DNA from 2 places in the Amycolatopsis sp. WGS_07 genome. Region 1 is predicted to be linked to the other one. Evidence: riboswitches for the same ligand, from Rfam matches in the RefSeq annotation. Region 1 holds a riboswitch; the other holds the start of a gene.
What was found. A riboswitch is a leader RNA that binds a small molecule or an ion and turns the genes downstream of it on or off. The one in region 1 is predicted to bind thiamine pyrophosphate.

Region 1 (8,942 bases):
GCGCAGTGCGGCGAGGCCGTTGTCGTCGAACAGCGACTGACCGGTCATCGCCGCCGCCACCGGGTCGACCACGAACGGAATCGCGCCGTCCCGGCCGATCCCGGCCTTGTCGCAGGCCGCCGCGACCGCGCGGATGATCTCCGCGGACGCGAGCATGCCGGTCTTCGCCGCGCCGACGCCCATGTCCTCGGCGACCGCCTCGATCTGCCCGGCCACGATGTGCGGCGGCAGATCGGCGCGGTCGTGCACACCGAGCGTGTTCTGGACGGTGACCGCGGTGACCGCGACCAGGCCGTGCACGCCGCAGGTGAGGAAGGTCCGCAGGTCCGCCTGCAGCCCGGCGGCACCGCCGGAGTCTGATCCGGCGATGGTGAGCGCGGAGGGCGGGCTCGGGTTCTCAGTCATGGGCGCGTTCCGGCTTCTGGTCTGGTCGTGTCGGCGGTGATTCCCGCACAGTCCACCACGATGGCACACCCAGCGTTCGCACTGGTCCCTCGCGCGGCTAGAACCGCGGCGGCGGCTTCAGCACCGACATCCGGTATTGGTACACCGCCTGCGCTTCGGCGATCCCGGGCCGGGGCGTGACGCCCGATTTGCGGATCGTTTTGACCGCCGAAGCGGTGCGGTGCTCGGCGACCAGGCCGTCGACCTCGTGCTGCACCTCAAGCGGCAGCCGCGCCCACAACGCTTCCGGTGTCTCGCTCATCCAGCCAGTGTCGCATTGGCGAGCCGCCAGAAGGGGGAAACCGGGCCAACGCCGGCACCGAGCGGATACGCCTCCTGGACGCAGCGTTCGATGAACCGTTTCGCCTCCGCGACCGCGGTGGGCACGTCCGCGCCCTTCGCGAGCGACGAGGTGATCGCCGACGCCATGGTGTCGCCGCCGCCGTGGGTGTTTTCCGTGTCGATGCGCGGCCCGCTCAGTTCGATGACCGCTGAGCCGTCGGTGAGCAGGTCTACGCAGTCGGCGGCCTCGTAGAGGTGCCCACCCTTCACCAGAACCCACTGGGAACCGAACTCCAGCAACGCTTCCGCGGCCGCGCGCTGGCTCGCTGCGTCGGTGACCGTGACGCCAGTGAGCAGCCGGACCTCGTCGAGGTTCGGCGTGATGAGCGTGGCGCGCGGGAACAATTCCGTCCGGATCGCTTCCAGCGCTTCTTCGCGCAGCAACGCGTGACCGGTCATCGAAGCGGCCACCGGGTCGACCACGAACGGCGTGTCCGTCGAGCGTCCGATGTGGACCTCGTCCAGCGTTTTCGCCACCGCCTGAATGATTTCCGCGGTGGCGAGCATGCCGGTCTTCGCCGCGTTGACGCCCATGTCCTCGGCGACCGCTTTGATCTGCGCGGTGACGACGTCGACGGGGATCTCGGAGAACCCTTGCACGCCAAGCGAATTCTGCACGGTGACCGCGGTGAGCGCGACCAGTCCGTGTACCCCGTTGGCGAAGAACGTGCGCAGATCCGCCTGCACGCCCGCACCACCGCCGGAATCGGATCCGGCGATGGTGAGGGCGGTGCGAGGGGTGACTGTCATTGGTTGACCACGGGCAGGTAGACCTTGTTGCCCTGCTCGGAAAACTCCGCGGACTTCTCGGCCATGCCGGCTTCGATCGCCTCCACAGAGGACAGACCGTGCTCCTCGGCGTACTTGCGCACGTCCTGGGTGATCCGCATCGAACAGAACTTCGGCCCGCACATCGAGCAGAAGTGCGCGGTCTTCGCCGGTTCCGCGGGAAGCGTCTCGTCGTGGAAGGACCGCGCGGTGTCCGGGTCGAGCGACAGGTTGAACTGGTCGTTCCACCGGAATTCGAAGCGGGCCTTGGACAATTCGTCGTCCCAGTCCTGCGCGTACTGGTGGCCCTTGGCCAGGTCGGCGGCGTGCGCGGCGATCTTGTATGTGATCACGCCGGTCTTCACGTCGTCGCGGTTGGGCAGGCCGAGGTGCTCCTTCGGCGTGACGTAGCACAGCATCGCCGTGCCGTACCAGCCGATCTGTGCCGCGCCGATCGCCGAGGTGATGTGGTCGTAGGCCGGCGCGATGTCGGTCGCGAGCGGGCCGAGCGTGTAGAACGGCGCCTCGCCGGTGAGCTTTTCCTCCAGCTCGACGTTTTCCTTGATCTTGTGCATCGGCACGTGGCCGGGGCCCTCGATCATCACCTGCACGTCGTGCTCGCGCGCGATGTGCGTCAGCTCGCCGAGGGTTTCCAGTTCGGCGAACTGGGCGCGGTCGTTGGCGTCCGCGATCGAGCCGGGACGGAGGCCGTCGCCGAGCGAGAACGTGACGTCGTACTCGCGCAGGATCTCGCACAGCTCGGAGAAATGCGTGTACAGGAAGGATTCCTGGTGGTGCGCGAGACACCAGGCGGCCATGATCGACCCGCCGCGGCTGACGATGCCGGTGACCCGGCGCGCGGTGAGCGGGATGTAGCGCAGCAGTACGCCCGCGTGCACCGTCATGTAGTCGACGCCCTGCTCGCACTGCTCGATCACGGTGTCGCGGTAGATCTCCCAGGTGAGCTTTTCCGGCTCCCCGTTGACCTTTTCCAGTGCCTGGTAGATCGGCACGGTGCCGACCGGGACCGGCGAGTTGCGCACGATCCATTCGCGCGTCTCGTGAATCCGCTTGCCGGTGGAAAGATCCATGATGGTGTCCGCGCCCCAGCGGGTGGCCCACACCATCTTGTCGACCTCTTCCTCCACAGAGGACCAGACGGCCGAGTTTCCCATGTTGGCGTTGATCTTCACCAGGAAGTTCTTGCCGATGATCATCGGCTCGGTCTCCGGATGCTTGCGGTTGACCGGAATCACCGCGCGACCGCGGGCGACCTCGTCCCGCACGAACTCCGGCGTACACCGTTCGCGCGCGGCGATGAACTCCATTTCCCGGGTGATCACCCCGGCTTTGGCCCAGCCGAGCTGGGTGTTGTGCTCCCGTCCGTCAGCCCAGCCGGAGCGGAGCGGGTGGAGTCCTTTGTGGACATCGATGTTCGCGTCCGGATCGGTGTAGGGCCCGGACGTGTCGTACACGTCGAAATGTTCCCCGTTCGACAGGTCGATCCGCCGCGCCGGAACCCGCAGGCCCGATTCGGTGCGGTGGTAGACCTTGTGCGAGCCGGTGATCGGCCCGGTGGTGACGGACGGGGCGATGGCACCCTGATTTTCCAGCGTCGTCAACGACGTTCACTCCCTACGCCGGCATTACCCGGTCAGGTTCATGCGGTCGGTGACGCCGGGTGTCCGCGAGATGGACACCAGTCACCCTCTCAGCCCGCCAAGGCGCGAGCTCCCGCGTTGCATTCGGTTGAGGTTGCTTGTCCGACCATGCCATGCGGTGTCGGGTCGGCACAAGGTCTCCGCCCGTCTGGCCGAAGCACAACGAAGGCCTCCCCGGTGATTTCAGGGAGGCCTTCGGGGAATTCGGCGCGGGTCAGGCGTCGGCGGGTTCCTTGGGCGGCAGCCAGGTCAAGCCGGGTACGCCCCACTTGTTCTTCTTCAGCATCTTCTTCGCCGCGCGCGCGTGGCGGCCGATCAGGCGGTCCAGATAAATGAAGCCGTCGAGGTGATCGGTCTCATGCTGGAGGCAGCGCGCGAAGTACCCGGTGCCCTCGACCTCGATCGGGTTGCCCTCGACGTCGAAGCCGGTCACCTTCGCCCATTTGGCGCGTCCGGTCGGGTACCACTCGCCGGGGGCGGACAGACAGCCCTCTCCGTCGTCGTCCGGGTCCGGCATCGTCTCCGGGATCTCGGAGGTCTCCAGCTTCGGGTTGACCACCACGCCGCGGTGTTCGCCGTCCTCGTCCGGGCAGTCGTATACGAACACCCGCAGGTCGAGCCCGATCTGATTGGCCGCGAGGCCGACGCCCTCGGCCGCGTACATGGTCTCGAACATGTCCTCGACGAGGGTGGCCAGCTTGTCGTCGAACTCGGTGATCTCGCGCGTGGGCTGGTGCAGCACGGGTTCGCCGGCGATGCAGATGGGATGGACGGTCACGGACGCCGAGTTTAGTCGGACCCTTCTGGTAGACCTGGATCGGACCGTGACGCGCCGTGTCGGATGCCCATGTCGAGCATGGGTTCCGTGGTTGAATGACGCCCGCGGAAGGACTGCCGACACCGATTGCGAGGACCGCATGGACGCCGCGGAGTCGATGGCTGGAAACCAGCCGTCGCCGCCGGAGACTGTCGGTGGCCTTACCGAGCGCGAGCTGGACATTCTCGCGTTCGAACGGCAGTGGTGGCGCCACGCCGGGGCGAAGGAGAACGCCATCCGGGAGCGCTTCGGACTGTCCTCCACCCGTTACTACCAGTTGCTGAACACGCTGCTGGCCAAGCCGGAGGCGGTCGCCGCCGATCCGATGCTGGTCAAGCGGCTGCGCAAGACGCGCGCCGCCCGTCAGCGCAAACGCGGGGCCCGCCGGTTGGGGATCGAGCTGTCATGAGCGTCTTCTCGGGACTGTCCCGGCCGTTGAAGGCCGCGGGGGTCGCGCTGATCGGGGTCGCGGTGGTCGCCGCCGTCATCGGCGGGGTCACCGTGCTCAACACCGGCGGCGACCAGAATGCCGGACCGAGCACGTCCGGCGAGCCCACCTCGCCCGGCGGCGGATCGTCGTCGAACCCGCAGCCGTCGTCCTCGGCGCCCAGCTCCGCGCCGTCGTCGCCCGCTTCCTCGGCGCCGGCCTCGTCGTCCGCCGCGTCCTCGGCCCCCGCGTCGAGCCAGCCGGGTCAGCCCGGCGGCCAGCCGGGCCAGCAGCCAGGGCAGCCGGGCCAGGCCGGCCCGGACCAGCAGGCCACGAACAAGTGGGTCACCCTGCGGGTCTACAACAACTCGCTGATCAAGCACCTCGCCGAACAGGCCGCCGCCGACTTCCGCGGTTCGGGCTGGAACGTCGCCGAGGTCGGCAACTACTCGCAAGGCAACATCCCGGCGACCACGGCCTACTTCCGGCCGGGCACCGACGAGGAAGCCGCCGCGAAACAGCTGGCCAAGGAGTTCGGCTTCCAGGCCCAGCCCCGGTTCGAGGGCATCCAGAACTCCAGCCCCGGCGTGATAGTGATCATCACGAAGGACTACCGGCCCGGGCAGAAGGGCTGACCCTTTTCCCCAGATCGATGACGGCCCGCGCTACGGCGCGGGCTTTGTCATGTGGGCCGGGCCGCACTACGGGCGTTGCTCGACGGGGTGCCAACGTTTCGCGCTCGGCTTCCGCGTTCGGACCGGCGGGCGACTTGGCGTGCCCAGGGAACGTGGCAGGCAGATCTCGCAGCGAGCCGTTGTCGAGCAGCTGCGGTCAGGTGCTCAGCGCCCTGCCTGCCCTCGGCTCCACGCACCCCAATGTGGCATTGGGTGCGTCAGACGCACCGAACGTCACATTGGGGCGGTTGCTGAGGCGGGCGAAATCGGTTGCTGAGGCGAGCGTGCGGTTCGGTGCGGTAGGTCGCGCGCGGTTGCGAGAGCCGGCGGGGTCGTGAGTGCTGGTGCCGGTTCTAACCGGCACCAGCACACACGAGCCGCTCAGCGTTCCTGCTGCGCCTGTGCGTAAGCCTCGAGCGTCGCCAGCTGCGCGGCGTCCAGCGAAGGCCGCACCGCCTCGCGGGCCTTGGCCAGGTGCGCCGCGGTCACCTCGCGGGCCTCCAGCGACTCGCGCATCGCCGTCAGCGCCGCCTCCCGGATCAGCGCGGCGCAGTCGGCGGCCGAGTAGCCCTCCAGCGTCTCCGCGATGGCCGCGAGGTCCACATCGGACGCCAGCGGGGTGTGTTTCGCCGTCGAGGCAAGGATCGCGGCGCGCGATTCCGCGTCCGGCGGCGGCACGTAGATCCGCCGCTCCAGGCGGCCGGGACGCAGCAACGCCGGGTCGACCAGTTCGGGCCGGTTCGTCGCGCCCAGCACGACGACCTCGCGCATCGGCTCCACGCCGTCCAGTTCGGTGAGCAGCGCGGCGACCACACGGTCGGCCACGCCGGAGTCGGACGACTGGCCGCGGCGCGGGGCGAGCGCGTCGATCTCGTCGAGGAAGATCAGCGAGGGGGCGGCGTCGGCGGCCCGGCGGAAGAGGTCGCGGACCGCGCGTTCCGATTCGCCGACCCACTTGTCCAGCAGTTCCGCGCCCTTGATCGCGAACACGTTCAGCGCGCCGGTGCCGGCCAGCGCCCGGACCAGGAACGTCTTGCCGCCGCCGGGCGGGCCGTACAGCAGCACGCCGCGCGGCGGTTCGATGCCGAGCCGGGCGAACGAATCCGGATAGCGCAGCGGCCACAGCACGGTTTCGGTGAGCGCTTCCTTGACCGAGGTCATGTTGCCGACGTCGTCGAGGGTCAGCCCGCCGGTGGCCAGGTTGTCCGAAGTGGACAGCGAGATCGGCCGGACGGTGGCCAGCGCGTCGAGCAGATCCTGCTGGGAGATCTTGGGCTCCTCGACGTCCCGCTGGCGCAGCGCGGCCCGCAACGCCGCGTCCCGGCGCAGCGCGAGCAGGTCCGCGGCCACGAAGCCGGGGGTTCGTTCGGCGAGCACGCCCAGGTCGGCCCCGGATTCGACCGGAACGTCACGCAGCAGGATCCGCAGCAGTTCGACGCGCGTTTTCGCTTCCGGCAGCGGCAGGCCCAGCTCACGGTCGAGCAGGTCGGCCCCGCGCAGCCGCGGATCCACCGACTCGGCGCGCGCGGTCGTGGCCACCACGGCGAGCCCGTCCCGGCGCAGCGCGGCGCGCAGTTCTTCCAGCACCACGGTGGCGACCGGCGGCGGCTGGGTGGCCGGGAGCAGCGCGTCGATGTCGTTGATCAGCAGGACGCCCGGACCGTCGCCGTCAGCGGCCCGGTCGATGGCCTCGCGCAGCGAACGGTGTGCCGCATTCGGTTCCAGCACCGCGATATTCGGCGCGGTCAGCGACACCACGCGCACCTTCTCCGCGGCGGCGACCGACCGCACCAGCGTGGCCTTGCCGACGCCCTCCGGCCCGGACAACAACACGCCCAGATGCGCCGAAGTGCCGAGCCGCGCCAGGAGTTCCGGCCGGTGGAACGCCAGATCGAACCACTCCGCCAGCTTGCGCGCCGCGCCCTCGGCCCCGACCAGATCCGCGACCGGCACCGGTTCGTCCAGCTCTTCCTCGCGCGCCTCGGTGACGACCTCCTCGACGATCTCCGCTTCGAGGTAGTCCTCGGCCGCGGTGACGGCGGTGCTGCGGACGAGCGCGGTCGCGGTACGCACCGGCTGCTCGCCGCTGGTCGGTGCGCCGGTGCGCGCGCCGTCCCGCCAGCTGACCACAGTGGACGGTCCGACGACGACCACGCCAGCCGGTTCGGTAGCCGTCACTGTCAGCAGTTCGTTGGTCCAGGTCGCCCCGATCACGCGGGACAGCTGCCCGCGAACAGCGGCGACGTCCGACCCAGGCGCGGGCGCGAGGTCTTGCGGCAACAGGGAAACCGCGTCACCGCGGGTGAGCACCTTGCCGGTGAGCGCGAGCCGCAACGTCTGCGGCGACACCGAAACCGAAGCCAGCCGAGACCCGGACACAGTGACCGTGCGCGCGGCGGTGACCTCCGCGGGCGAGACGACGATCTCGCCGCCCTCGGAGACGCCGAGGTTCGACATGGTGACGTCATCGGTCAGCACGACCCCCGGCGTCGCCTCCTCGGCAGCGGGCGCGGCCAAGGCGGCACTGCGCCGCGCGCCGGTGAGGTGCACGGCGTCCCAGGCCCGCAGGCCGAGCGCGTCGAGCACCTCCGGATGCAGCCGGACCACCCCCCGCCGAGCATCAAGCGCGGACGGCGTGTGCCGGACGGTCAGGGTGATCTGCGGATCGCTCACGCTGTTCACCCTAATGAACTGACCGCGAGGAATCGCCTCGACAGCGCAGAATGGGCGACTGTGGCGGCCGCCAAGGTTCGAAGCTGTTACGAGGTCGCTGCCCAGCCGCGAACCGCGGCGACGAAGTCCTCCGGCACGTCGGACTGCACGTAAAGCCCCACCCCGTCGAACGCCACCGTCTGGTGGTTCGGAAAGGACGCCTCCAGCCGTTCGCGTTCCCGGGGCCGGAAGCCGATTTGGGCGTTGCCCCACACGATCAGGGTCGGCAGTTCGGCGAGAGCGCCGAGCCCCGCCTCGACCTCGGCGAAGAAGGCTCGGCTGGCGAGAATCCGGCTGGGCAGCACGCCAGAAGCCTGCCGTCGCTCGGGCGTGTCCATCGCCCGTTCGTAGTGGGCAAGCTCGGCCCTGGTCGGCTTCCGCTTTCGGTGACCCATCGGGATGAATGCCTTGACGACGAGGTTGAGCTGCCGGGCCAGGAAGCGGATCGGCGGTCCGCCGGCGAGGCGGCCGAAGGCCTCGAAGTACGGGTCGCCGTTGACCGGCCAGGCCCAGGCGTTGACGAGCACCAGCCGGTCGAAAGCGCCCGGGCGGCGTTGTGCGGCGGCCAAGCCGATCGGGCCGCCCCAGTCTTGTCCGACCAGCGTGGCCCCGTTGAGGCCGAGCGTGTCGACGAATCCGGTGACCACGTCGGCGTGTTCCTCGGGCAGGTAGCGGTAGCCGGGCTTCGGCGTCGACAGTCCGAAACCCGGGTAGTCGAGGGCGACGCACCGGAAGTCGTCACGCAGTGCGCGGATCGCGTCGCGCCAGAGGAACGACCAGGTCGGGTTGCCGTGCAGGAACAACAGCGTGGGGCCGGATCCCTCGTCGACGTAGTGCACGGTGTGGCCGTCGATGTCGACGAAGTGGCTCTTGAACGGGAACAAATCATCGTCGACCCAGGCGGGCCGTGTGCGCTCAGCCATGGCGAACCCCCTCGCGATATGGTTGAGGTTCTCAAGGGCACTGGAAAAAATCAAGTAGAGGGACACCATGCGTGGCTACGGTCAGTACTGCGGGCTCGCCCGCTCCCTCGACATCGTCGGCGACCGGTGGAATCTGCTCATCGTCCGCCAGTTGCTGATCGCGCCTGCCCGCTA
Region 2 (8,942 bases), 640 kb from region 1:
CGGTGTTCAGCGCGCGATACCCGGCGAGGCTCCATCCGTCCGAAGTGGACACAGACTCCAGGAGCAGCGACACGATCGGCGTCAGCAGCAGACCGAGCACCACCACCGCGGCACCGACCGTCCACCACTCCCCGCCTCGCGGCCGACGCGCGGTGACCTGCGCGGACCGCAGCTTGACGGCGTTCTCCCGCTTCCGGCGCGCCAAGGCGCCGAGCACCAGCGCGGCCACCACCGCCGCGAACTGGATCAGCGACAGCGCGGCCGCGCCGGAGAGGTCCAGCAGGTCGACGGTGCGGAGGTAGATCTCGGTCTCCAGCGTCCGGTAGCTCCCGCCGCCGAGGATCAGCACCACTCCAAAACTGGTGGCGCAGAAGAGAAACACCACAGCGGCCGCGGACGCGACGGCCGGGCCGAGCGCAGGCAGCGTGACCGACCGAAACGCCCGCCACGGCGAGGCCCCGAGAGCCCGCGCCGCTTCGGTCGCTCGCGGATCGAGGTGCGCCCACAGCCCGGCGACGGTGCGCGCGACCACTGCGACGTTGAAGAACGCGTTGGCCAGCACGAGCGGCAGCACGCCACCGTCCGGCCAGATCGCCCTAAAAGCCAGGCCGACGACGACCGTCGGCAGCACGAACGGCACCAGCACGATCGTGCGCGCCAGTCCGACCCCGGGCAGCCGGACCCGCGCGAGCAGATACGCCACCGGCAGCCCGGCGAGCACCGCGACGACGGTCGACGCGGCCGCGCTGGCCAGCGTGAACCCGGCGAGCCGCCACGTCTGCGGGTCGCCGAGCACGGTGTCGACGCCGCCCGCGGAAAACCCCCGGCCCACGATCGCGACGACCGGCCAGGCGAAGAACACCACCAGGAACGCGACCGGCAGGAGGCCGAGCAGCGTGAGCCCGATGGTGCGCGCGGGGATCACGCGCCCATGAGCGAGCGCCATTCCCCGATCCACTTCTCCCGGCCTGCCTGCACCTTGTCCGCGGGCATGGTGGCCGGCGTCTGCGGCTGCGGCGCCGCGGTGGCCCAGCCAGCGGGCAGTTCAACGCCCTGGCGCGCCGGGTAGACGTACATGTTCGCCGCGACCGTCGTCTGGAACTGCTGCGACAACAGGAAGTCGACGACCTTCTGCGCCTGCGGGGTCTGCTTGCCGTTGGTGAGCACACCCGCGTACTCGACCTGGCGGAAGCAGGTGTCGAGCAGCGCCTTGGTGCGCGGCTTGCCGTCCTCGCCGACCTCCGCGGCCGGCGACGAGGCGTAAGACACGACGATCGGCCGCGGGCCCTTGCCCGCCGCACCGGAGAAGTCCTTGGAGTAGGCCTCCTCCCAGCCGCTGACGGTCTTGAGGCCGTTGTCCTTCAGCTTCTTCCAGTAGCCCTGCCAGCCGCTCTCGCCGTACTTCACGACCGTGCCGAGCAGGAAGGCCAGCCCCGGCGACGCCGTGGCCGGGCTCTCCGCGACGGTCAGGTCCTTGTACTTGGGGTCGGCGAGGTCGTCGTAGGTCTTCGGCTCGGGCAGGCCCTTGCTCGCGAAGTACGCGGGGTCGATGTTCACGCAGACGTCGCCGACGTCGACCGCCGCCAGCCGGTGCTGCGGGTCGACCGAGTAACGCTGCGGACCGCGGTCGGCCTCCGGGCTTGTGTACGGCTGGAAGACTCCCTCACTGAGCGCGCGCGAGGCGAAGGTGTTGTCGACGCCGTACGCGACGTCGCCGATCGGGTTGCCCTTGGTGAGCACGAGCTTGTTGGTGAGCGCGCCCGCGTCGCCGGACTTGAGGATCTTGAGCTTGATCCCGGACTGGCGCTGGAAGGCGTCGAGCACGTCCTGCGGCGCGGCGAACGAATCGTGCGTGACCAGCGTGACAGTCGGTGTCTGCTGGTCCGGGCTCGCGGACGACCCGCTGGAGTCGCTGCTGGACAGCGAGCAGGCGCTGGCGAGCACCGAGACCCCGGCAAGGACTGCCACCGTGCGGACGGTCCGCGACATCATTCTTCCCCTCCTGCACTGCGCCGGATGAGGGAGAGCGATACGGCCTCCCTACGCCGGCATGATCCGGATCCAGGTGCGAACGGTCGCGGGTTGACGGCCCGCCTCTCAGCCCGGCGTACCGGACTCCCGTGGCAATGCCGCAGCGTAGCCGACACCATGGAGTGATGACTCAGCTATTGAACGACTCGGCAGTGGACCAGGCCCTCGGCACCGTCCCGGAGTGGCGGCGCGAGGACGACACCATCGTGCGCACGACCGAACTCCCGTCCTTCCCGGCGGCGATCGAGGTGGTCGACCGGGTGGCCGAGCTGGCGGAGGAAGCCGACCACCATCCCGACATCGACATCCGCTGGCGCACCCTGACCTTCCGCCTGAGCACCCACTACCTAGGCGGCCTGACCGAGCGCGACTTCGCATTGGCCAAGCAGATCGACGAGGTCCTCGCGGCCCGCTGACCAGGTGTGATGTCGGCAACCCTGGCAACATGAACGGCCCCTTCGCGCGTCTTCCGGACAGACGCTTCGGAAGGAGGCCAGGATGGTGCAGGCACTCGTGGTGGGGATGGGTTCGTTCGGCCTGATGGTGGCCGCCGCGGGCGGGGTGCTGTGGCACACCGCGCGCAACCGACGTGATCTCGATCACAAGCGGTAACAGTGAGCTAGATCAAGGCGCTATCCCAGCGGTAATCATCGGCACTCGCCCCGCTAGGACCAGCCATGAACAGCACGTCCGCCCAGCTCACGGCCGCACAGCGCACCTGGGTCTCGGTGTTCGCGACCGCGTTCGTCCTCTTGTCGATGATCGTGCTCGGCCTGCTCGGCTGAGCCCGTCACCGGATCCGGAACCGCTCCCGATACTCGGCGGGCGTGGTGTTCAGCGTCCGCCGGAAAGCTCGGTTCAGCGTGGAAACGGTCCCGAACCCGCAAGCGCCGGCGATCCGCGACAACGTTTCGTCAGTCGTCTCCAACCGATGCCGCGCCGCCTCGACCCTCGCATGCTCGACGTAGGCGGCGGGCGTCATCCCCAGCTCAGCCTTGAACACCCGGGTGATCTGCCGATCCGTCACATGGGCGTGCGCGGCGAGGTCCGCGACCGTCAACGGCTCCGCCAGATGCGCGGCGATGTACTGCCGTAGCTCATCCACCCTCCGAGTCGCGGACGCGGGCTCCAACGACACGCTGAACTGGCTCTGCCCGCCCGGCCGCCGCAGGAACATGACGAGCTGGCGAGCCACCCGCGAGGCCAGCTCCGGGCCGTAATCGTCGGCCACCAGCGCCAACGCGAGGTCGAGGCAGGCGCTCAGCCCAGCTCCCGTCCACACCGAACCGTCGCGGATGAAGATCGGATCCGCGTCGACGGTCACTCCTGGATGCTCCGCCGCCAACTGCCGAGCGGTCGACCAGTGCGTAGTGGCGCGTTTGCCGTCAAGCAGCCCTGCCGCGGCGAGAACGTGCGCACCAACGCACACCGACGCCACCCGCCGCGTCAGCCCAGCCAGGCGGCGAACCTGCTCGACCACCGCAGGATCACACCGGGCGACAATCTCCCCGTTCTCCGCGGTTTCGACCGCACCCGGCACGACCAGGGTGTCGATCGCCTTCCCGGCCAGCTCCGCGAAGGTCACGTCCGGCAGCACCCGCACTCCCGCGGACGTGGTCACCGGGTCCAGCGTCTCGGCCGCGAGCACCACCTCATAGCCCGTCGGCCGGTCCATTTCCCGCTGCAGCAAGGAAAACACCTCCGCGGGCCCGGTCACGTCCAGCAGATCGATCCGATCGAACAGGACGACGACCATCAGCCTCTTCATTCGCGCTCCCATGTCGGTTTCTGCGCTTTGCATGTCATTGCCGACATCCACCGCCGAGCCTAGCGTCGATCATGCGAACCGAACGAGAGGAAACCGACCATGCCACGGACGACGCTGCGGGAACTGAACGGCCTAGACCAGACCCCGGCAACCCTGGCCGACTCGACACTGATCCTGGTCGACTACCAGAACACCTACACCCGCGGCGTGATGGAACTAGAGGGCTGGCAGCCAGCTCTGACTGCGGCGAAAGCCCTGCTCACCAAGGCCCGCGCCGCCGGGTCGACGGTGATCCACGTCATCAACGACGGCGGCGAGGGTACGCCGTACGACATCCGCGCCGAGATCGGCAGCATCCACCCAGACGTCGCACCAATCGAGGGCGAGCCCGTCGTGGTCAAGGGCGCACCGAATTCCTTTGTGGACACGGATCTTGGCGCCCGGGTGGACGCGGCTGGGCATCAGAACGTGGTTATCGCCGGGTTCATGACCAATATGTGCGTCACGTTCACCACCGAAGGCGCGTTCTTACGCGGCAACCACCCGACTGTCGTCGCCGATGCCTGCGCGACCCGTCCGTTGCCGACGCTCGCTGGGGAAGTCAGCGCTGGCCAGTTGCATGACAGTGCGTTGGCGACTATCGGTGATCTGTATGGAGTGGTTGTGTCCAGTGTCGATGAGCTGAACTGAGCCCTGGCCTCGGCGGGATGACCTTTCCGCCGAGGCAAGTTCGTCAGAAGTCGATGAACCCGGCGACGACCTCGCGCACGATGCCGTCCGGCCCCGGGGTGCCGTAGAAGTAGACCGACCCGTATCCCCAGAGGTACTCGTCGATCACGTCCGCAAGCTCACCCTCGACCGGCCAGCCCTCTTCGTTGACCTGAAACAGAAACTGATGCCCGTCGGCCCGCACCGCGTCGGAGTAGCTCGGTTCGTCCTGAATCAGCTCGGGTTCATCGGCGATCCGGACAAGCGCGACCTCGTCTTCCGTGCCGGGCATCTGGACGAGCGCCGCCGAACGAAGTCCAGGCCAGCCCAGCGTGGTGCACTCACCACGCGGCGACGGTGGATGCACCAGCGCGCGCATGGCCATGTCCGGATATTCGAGATCGCTGTCGCCGATGTCGAATCCCGCGCGCAACAGCACCGAGACCTCGCAGCCGGGAGTCCACGAAGCCGCGGGGACGGTGAGCAGGTAGCGGTGGGTCGAGAGGAGCGAGTGCGTCTCAATGACCACCGGCGGCGCGCCACCGAGGCGTCCTCCGTCCGGAGAATCCGGCAGGGACGGCGTGAAGAGCACGGGCATGCCGGGATCCTACGGAGACGGGTTCGAGGCCGGAGATTTCTCCACCAGGGCTTTGCAGGGCGGCGTGCCTCAGACGTTGAAGCGGAACTCCACCACGTCCCCGTCCGCCATCACGTAGTCCTTGCCTTCCATCCGGACCTTGCCCGCCGACCGCGCGGCCGCCATGGACCCGGCCTCGATGAGGTCCGCGAACGACACGACCTCCGCCTTGATGAAGCCGCGCTCGAAGTCCGTGTGGATGACGCCCGCGGCCTGCGGGGCGGTCGCGCCCTGCGGGATCGTCCAGGCGCGCGATTCCTTCGGGCCCGCCGTGAGGTACGTCTGCAGGCCGAGCGTGTGGAAACCCGCGCGGGCCAGTGCGTGCAGGCCCGGTTCCAGCTGGCCGACGGACTCCAGCAGTTCGCGCACGGACTCCTCGTCGTCCAGCTCCAGCAGCTCGGCTTCGACCTTCGCGTCGAGGAACACCGCGTCCGCGGGGGCGACGAGCTTCGCCAGCTCCTCGCGGCGCGCGTCGTCGGTGAGCACGGCCTCGTCGGCGTTGAAGACGTACAGGAACGGCTTCGTGGTGAGCAGGCTCAGCTCGCGCAGCGCCTCGCCGTCGATGTCCTTCTGCGCTTGGAACAGCGTGCGCCCGGAGTCGAGGATCTCCTTGGCCTTCTGGGCGTTTTCGAGCGCCGGCCGCGCTTCCTTCTTGGTGCGGGCCTCTTTCTCCAGCCGCGGCAGCGCCTTTTCGAGCGTCTGCAGGTCGGCGAGGATCAGCTCGGTGTTGATCGTCTCGATGTCGGACATCGGGTCGATCCGGCCGTCGACGTGCACCACGTCCGGGTCGTCGAACACGCGGATGACCTGGCAGATCGCGTTGGCCTCGCGGATGTTGGCGAGGAACTTGTTGCCGAGCCCCGCGCCCTCGGACGCGCCCTTCACGATGCCCGCGATGTCCACAAAGGACACCACGGCGGGCACGGTCTTCTCCGACGAGAAGACCTCGGCCAGCTGGTCCAGCCGCGGGTCCGGCAGCGGCACCACGCCGACGTTGGGCTCGATCGTGGCGAACGGGTAGTTCGCGGCGAGCACGTCGTTGCGGGTCAGCGCGTTGAACAGGGTGGACTTGCCGACGTTGGGCAGGCCGACGATACCGAGGGTCAGGCTCACGGCGGTTGAGTCTACGTGCCGCGCGGACGCCCCCGCCGACCCGGTAACGTCGTGTCGGTTTTCCGCCAGTCGAGCCTCTCACCTGCTGGCATCATCGACGGCATGGCTACCTCGACCATCCCGATCTGGCGCGACACCGAGCGCTGCTACCGCGCGGTGACCGCCCGCGACCAGCGGTTCGATGGCCAGTTCATCATGGCTGTGCGCACCACCGGCATCTACTGCCGCCCGTCCTGCCCGGCGCTCACGCCGAAGGCGCAGAACGTCCGCTTCTACCCCACCTCGGCCGCCGCGCAGGCCGGTGGCTTCCGTGCGTGCCGCCGCTGCCTGCCGGACGCGGTCCCGGGTTCGCCGGATTGGAACGTACGCGCTGACCTGGCCGCCCGCGCGATGCGGTTGATCTCGGACGGCCTGGTCGAGCGCGAGGGCGTGCCCGGTCTGGCGCGTCAGCTCGGCTATTCGGAACGCCAGCTCGGCCGCGTACTGGCCGCTGAGCTGGGAGCCGGCCCGATCCGCCTCGCCCGAGCACACCGCGCCCACTCGGCGCGGCTGTTGATCGAGATGTCGCAGCTGCCGCTCACGGACGTCGCGTTCGCAGCCGGGTTCTCCAGCATCCGGCAGTTCAACGAAACGATCCGCGAAGTGTTCGCGACGACGCCGTCTCAGCTGCGCGCAGCCAGCCTGCGCCGCGGAAACCGCAACGAACCAAGCGGCGCGACGCGGCTCAGCCTTCGTCTGCCATTCCGCGCACCGTTCGACGCGGAGGGCGTGCTGAACTACCACGCGTCGCGCGCTCTGCCCGGCATCGAAGCCGTCTCGGAGGACGGCTATGGCCGCACCTTGCGTCTGCCGCACGGCCCGGCCTCGATGTGGGTCAGCCCGCGCGCCGGCTACGTGCAGTGCGACCTGGCGCTTTCGGACCTGCGCGATCTGAGCAGCGCCGTCAGCCGGGTACGACGGCTGTTGGACCTGGACGCCGACCCGGAAGCCGTCTCGCGCGTCCTCTCCGCCGACGAGGTGCTGGCCCCGCTGGTCGCCGCCGTACCGGGCATCCGCGTGCCGGGCGCCGTCGACGGTCCAGAAGTCCTGCTCCGCGCTCTACTGGGCTCGGCCGTGGCCGACGTCGTCCGGCTCGGCGAGCCAGTCCCGCGCGCCGACCCGCCCATGGACACCCTGACGACCCTCTTCCCCACTCCAGCGGCCATCGCCGAGGCTGACGTGAAGCCGCTGGTCAAGAAGGTCGCCGCAGCGATCGTCGCCGGTGACCTGGACCTCCACGTGGGCCGGGACGCCGACGAGCTGCGCACCGAAATGCTCGCGGCCGGTGTCGATCCGGGCACCGCCGACTACGTCGTAATGCGCCTGCTCGGCGCTCCCGACGTCCTGTTGAGCGCCGACCCAGCCGTCCGCCGCAGCGCGGCCGAGCTAGGCATCGACCTGGCGACGTCGGCGCGCGACTGGCAGCCGTGGAGTTCGTACGCCAGCAGGTATCTCAGTTCCCGAACCGCTTGAGGAGACTTTCCCCGTGCACACCGCGTTTTGGTCCACTTTGGACACTAAAATCGGCCCGTTCACCGCAGTGGTGGCAGGCGACGGCGCAGTACTGGCCTCCGGCTGGACCGGCGACGTCGCCGAACTGACGCCGCTCATCTCGCCGTCCCTGGCCCCGACGGTACTGACTGAACGCCGAGACCTGGGCCCCGTGACGGCCGCGATCCGCCGCTACCACGGCGGCGACCTCGACGCCGTCGCCGACATCGAGGTCCGGCAGCGGTCGGGCCCGTTCCGCGAGCACGCCTGGGAGATGCTGCGCAAGGTCCCGGCAGGCAGCCCGGTGAGCTACGCGGAGTACGCCACGCTCTCCGGCAACCCCTCCGCAGTCCGCGCGGCAGCGACGGCTTGCGCCCGCAACGCGGCGGCGTTGTTCGTGCCTTGCCACCGGGTGGTGCGTACCGGCGGCGCGATCGGCAACTTCCGCTGGGGGACGGACGCTAAGCGGTGGCTCCTGCACCACGAAGAGTCCGCTTGACGGCTCGGGCTGGTGGGGTGGCCGCGTTCGGTTGGCTGGCTGGCTCGGATCGGCCCGCCCCGGGTCGGTCTGGTCGGCTCGTCCCGGGGCGGGTCGGCTCGGATCTGGTCAGGTCGGGTCAGGTCAGGTCGGCCCGGGTCAGGTCGGCCCGGGTCAGGCCGACTCGGCTCGGGGCGGCCGTCCCGGGCCGGGTCGGTCTGGTCAGCTCGCCCCCGAGTCGGGTCGGGTCGGGTGTGCTGGTTGGGTCGGCCTGGTCAAGTCGCCCGGGCACGGTCGCGGCCGGGCGCGGTCAGCCGGACTGGACTGGGTCGGATTGGGCCCGGCCGGATAGGCCGTACCGGGTTGGCCAGCCCAGTCAGGCCGGCTCGACCGCACTGAGGCGGCCGACCGAGTCATGCCAGGACAGGTCGGCCGGCCCGGTTGGGCGGACCTGGCCGCCGCTGGGCTGGACCGCGCTGGTTCGGGTCGGTTGAGCAGGGCTGCCTGCACTAAGGCCGCCCGACTCCGCCACCGACGCACGACCCGCACCTCGGCAGCCAACCCCGCCACACTCGGGCCCGCCCGCCACACCCGCCTCAACCAACCGCGAGCACAACGCACCCAGACCCGTGCCGACCCGCACGGCCCACCTTCCGCGACCAGCCACCCTCACCACC

Region 2: it holds a riboswitch for thiamine pyrophosphate, as region 1 does, so the genes downstream of both, RPX00_RS05835 (thiamine ABC transporter substrate binding subunit) here and thiC (phosphomethylpyrimidine synthase ThiC) in region 1, are expected to answer to the same signal.

The regions. Positions count from the first base shown of each region.
Region 1 covers NZ_CP136053.1:1,911,366-1,920,307, reverse strand. Annotated here, with positions in the region: gene thiD (bifunctional hydroxymethylpyrimidine kinase/phosphomethylpyrimidine kinase) at 1-405, opposite strand, end outside; gene RPX00_RS08860 (hypothetical protein) at 503-706, opposite strand; gene thiD (bifunctional hydroxymethylpyrimidine kinase/phosphomethylpyrimidine kinase) at 703-1,536, opposite strand; gene thiC (phosphomethylpyrimidine synthase ThiC) at 1,533-3,176, opposite strand; TPP riboswitch at 3,170-3,302, opposite strand; gene RPX00_RS08845 (peptide deformylase) at 3,430-3,993, opposite strand; gene RPX00_RS08840 (DUF3263 domain-containing protein) at 4,133-4,441, shown strand; gene RPX00_RS08835 (LytR C-terminal domain-containing protein) at 4,438-5,094, shown strand; gene RPX00_RS08830 (AAA family ATPase) at 5,515-7,806, opposite strand; gene RPX00_RS08825 (alpha/beta fold hydrolase) at 7,893-8,768, opposite strand; gene RPX00_RS08820 (winged helix-turn-helix transcriptional regulator) at 8,836-8,942, shown strand, end outside.
Region 2 covers NZ_CP136053.1:1,272,303-1,281,244, forward strand. Annotated here, with positions in the region: gene RPX00_RS05830 (ABC transporter permease) at 1-946, opposite strand, end outside; gene RPX00_RS05835 (thiamine ABC transporter substrate binding subunit) at 922-1,989, opposite strand; TPP riboswitch at 2,021-2,132, opposite strand; gene RPX00_RS05840 (4a-hydroxytetrahydrobiopterin dehydratase) at 2,157-2,447, shown strand; gene RPX00_RS05845 (GlxA family transcriptional regulator) at 2,822-3,799, opposite strand; gene RPX00_RS05850 (cysteine hydrolase family protein) at 3,899-4,489, shown strand; gene RPX00_RS05855 (hypothetical protein) at 4,533-5,105, opposite strand; gene ychF (redox-regulated ATPase YchF) at 5,175-6,257, opposite strand; gene RPX00_RS05865 (DNA-3-methyladenine glycosylase 2 family protein) at 6,360-7,769, shown strand; gene RPX00_RS05870 (methylated-DNA--[protein]-cysteine S-methyltransferase) at 7,783-8,286, shown strand.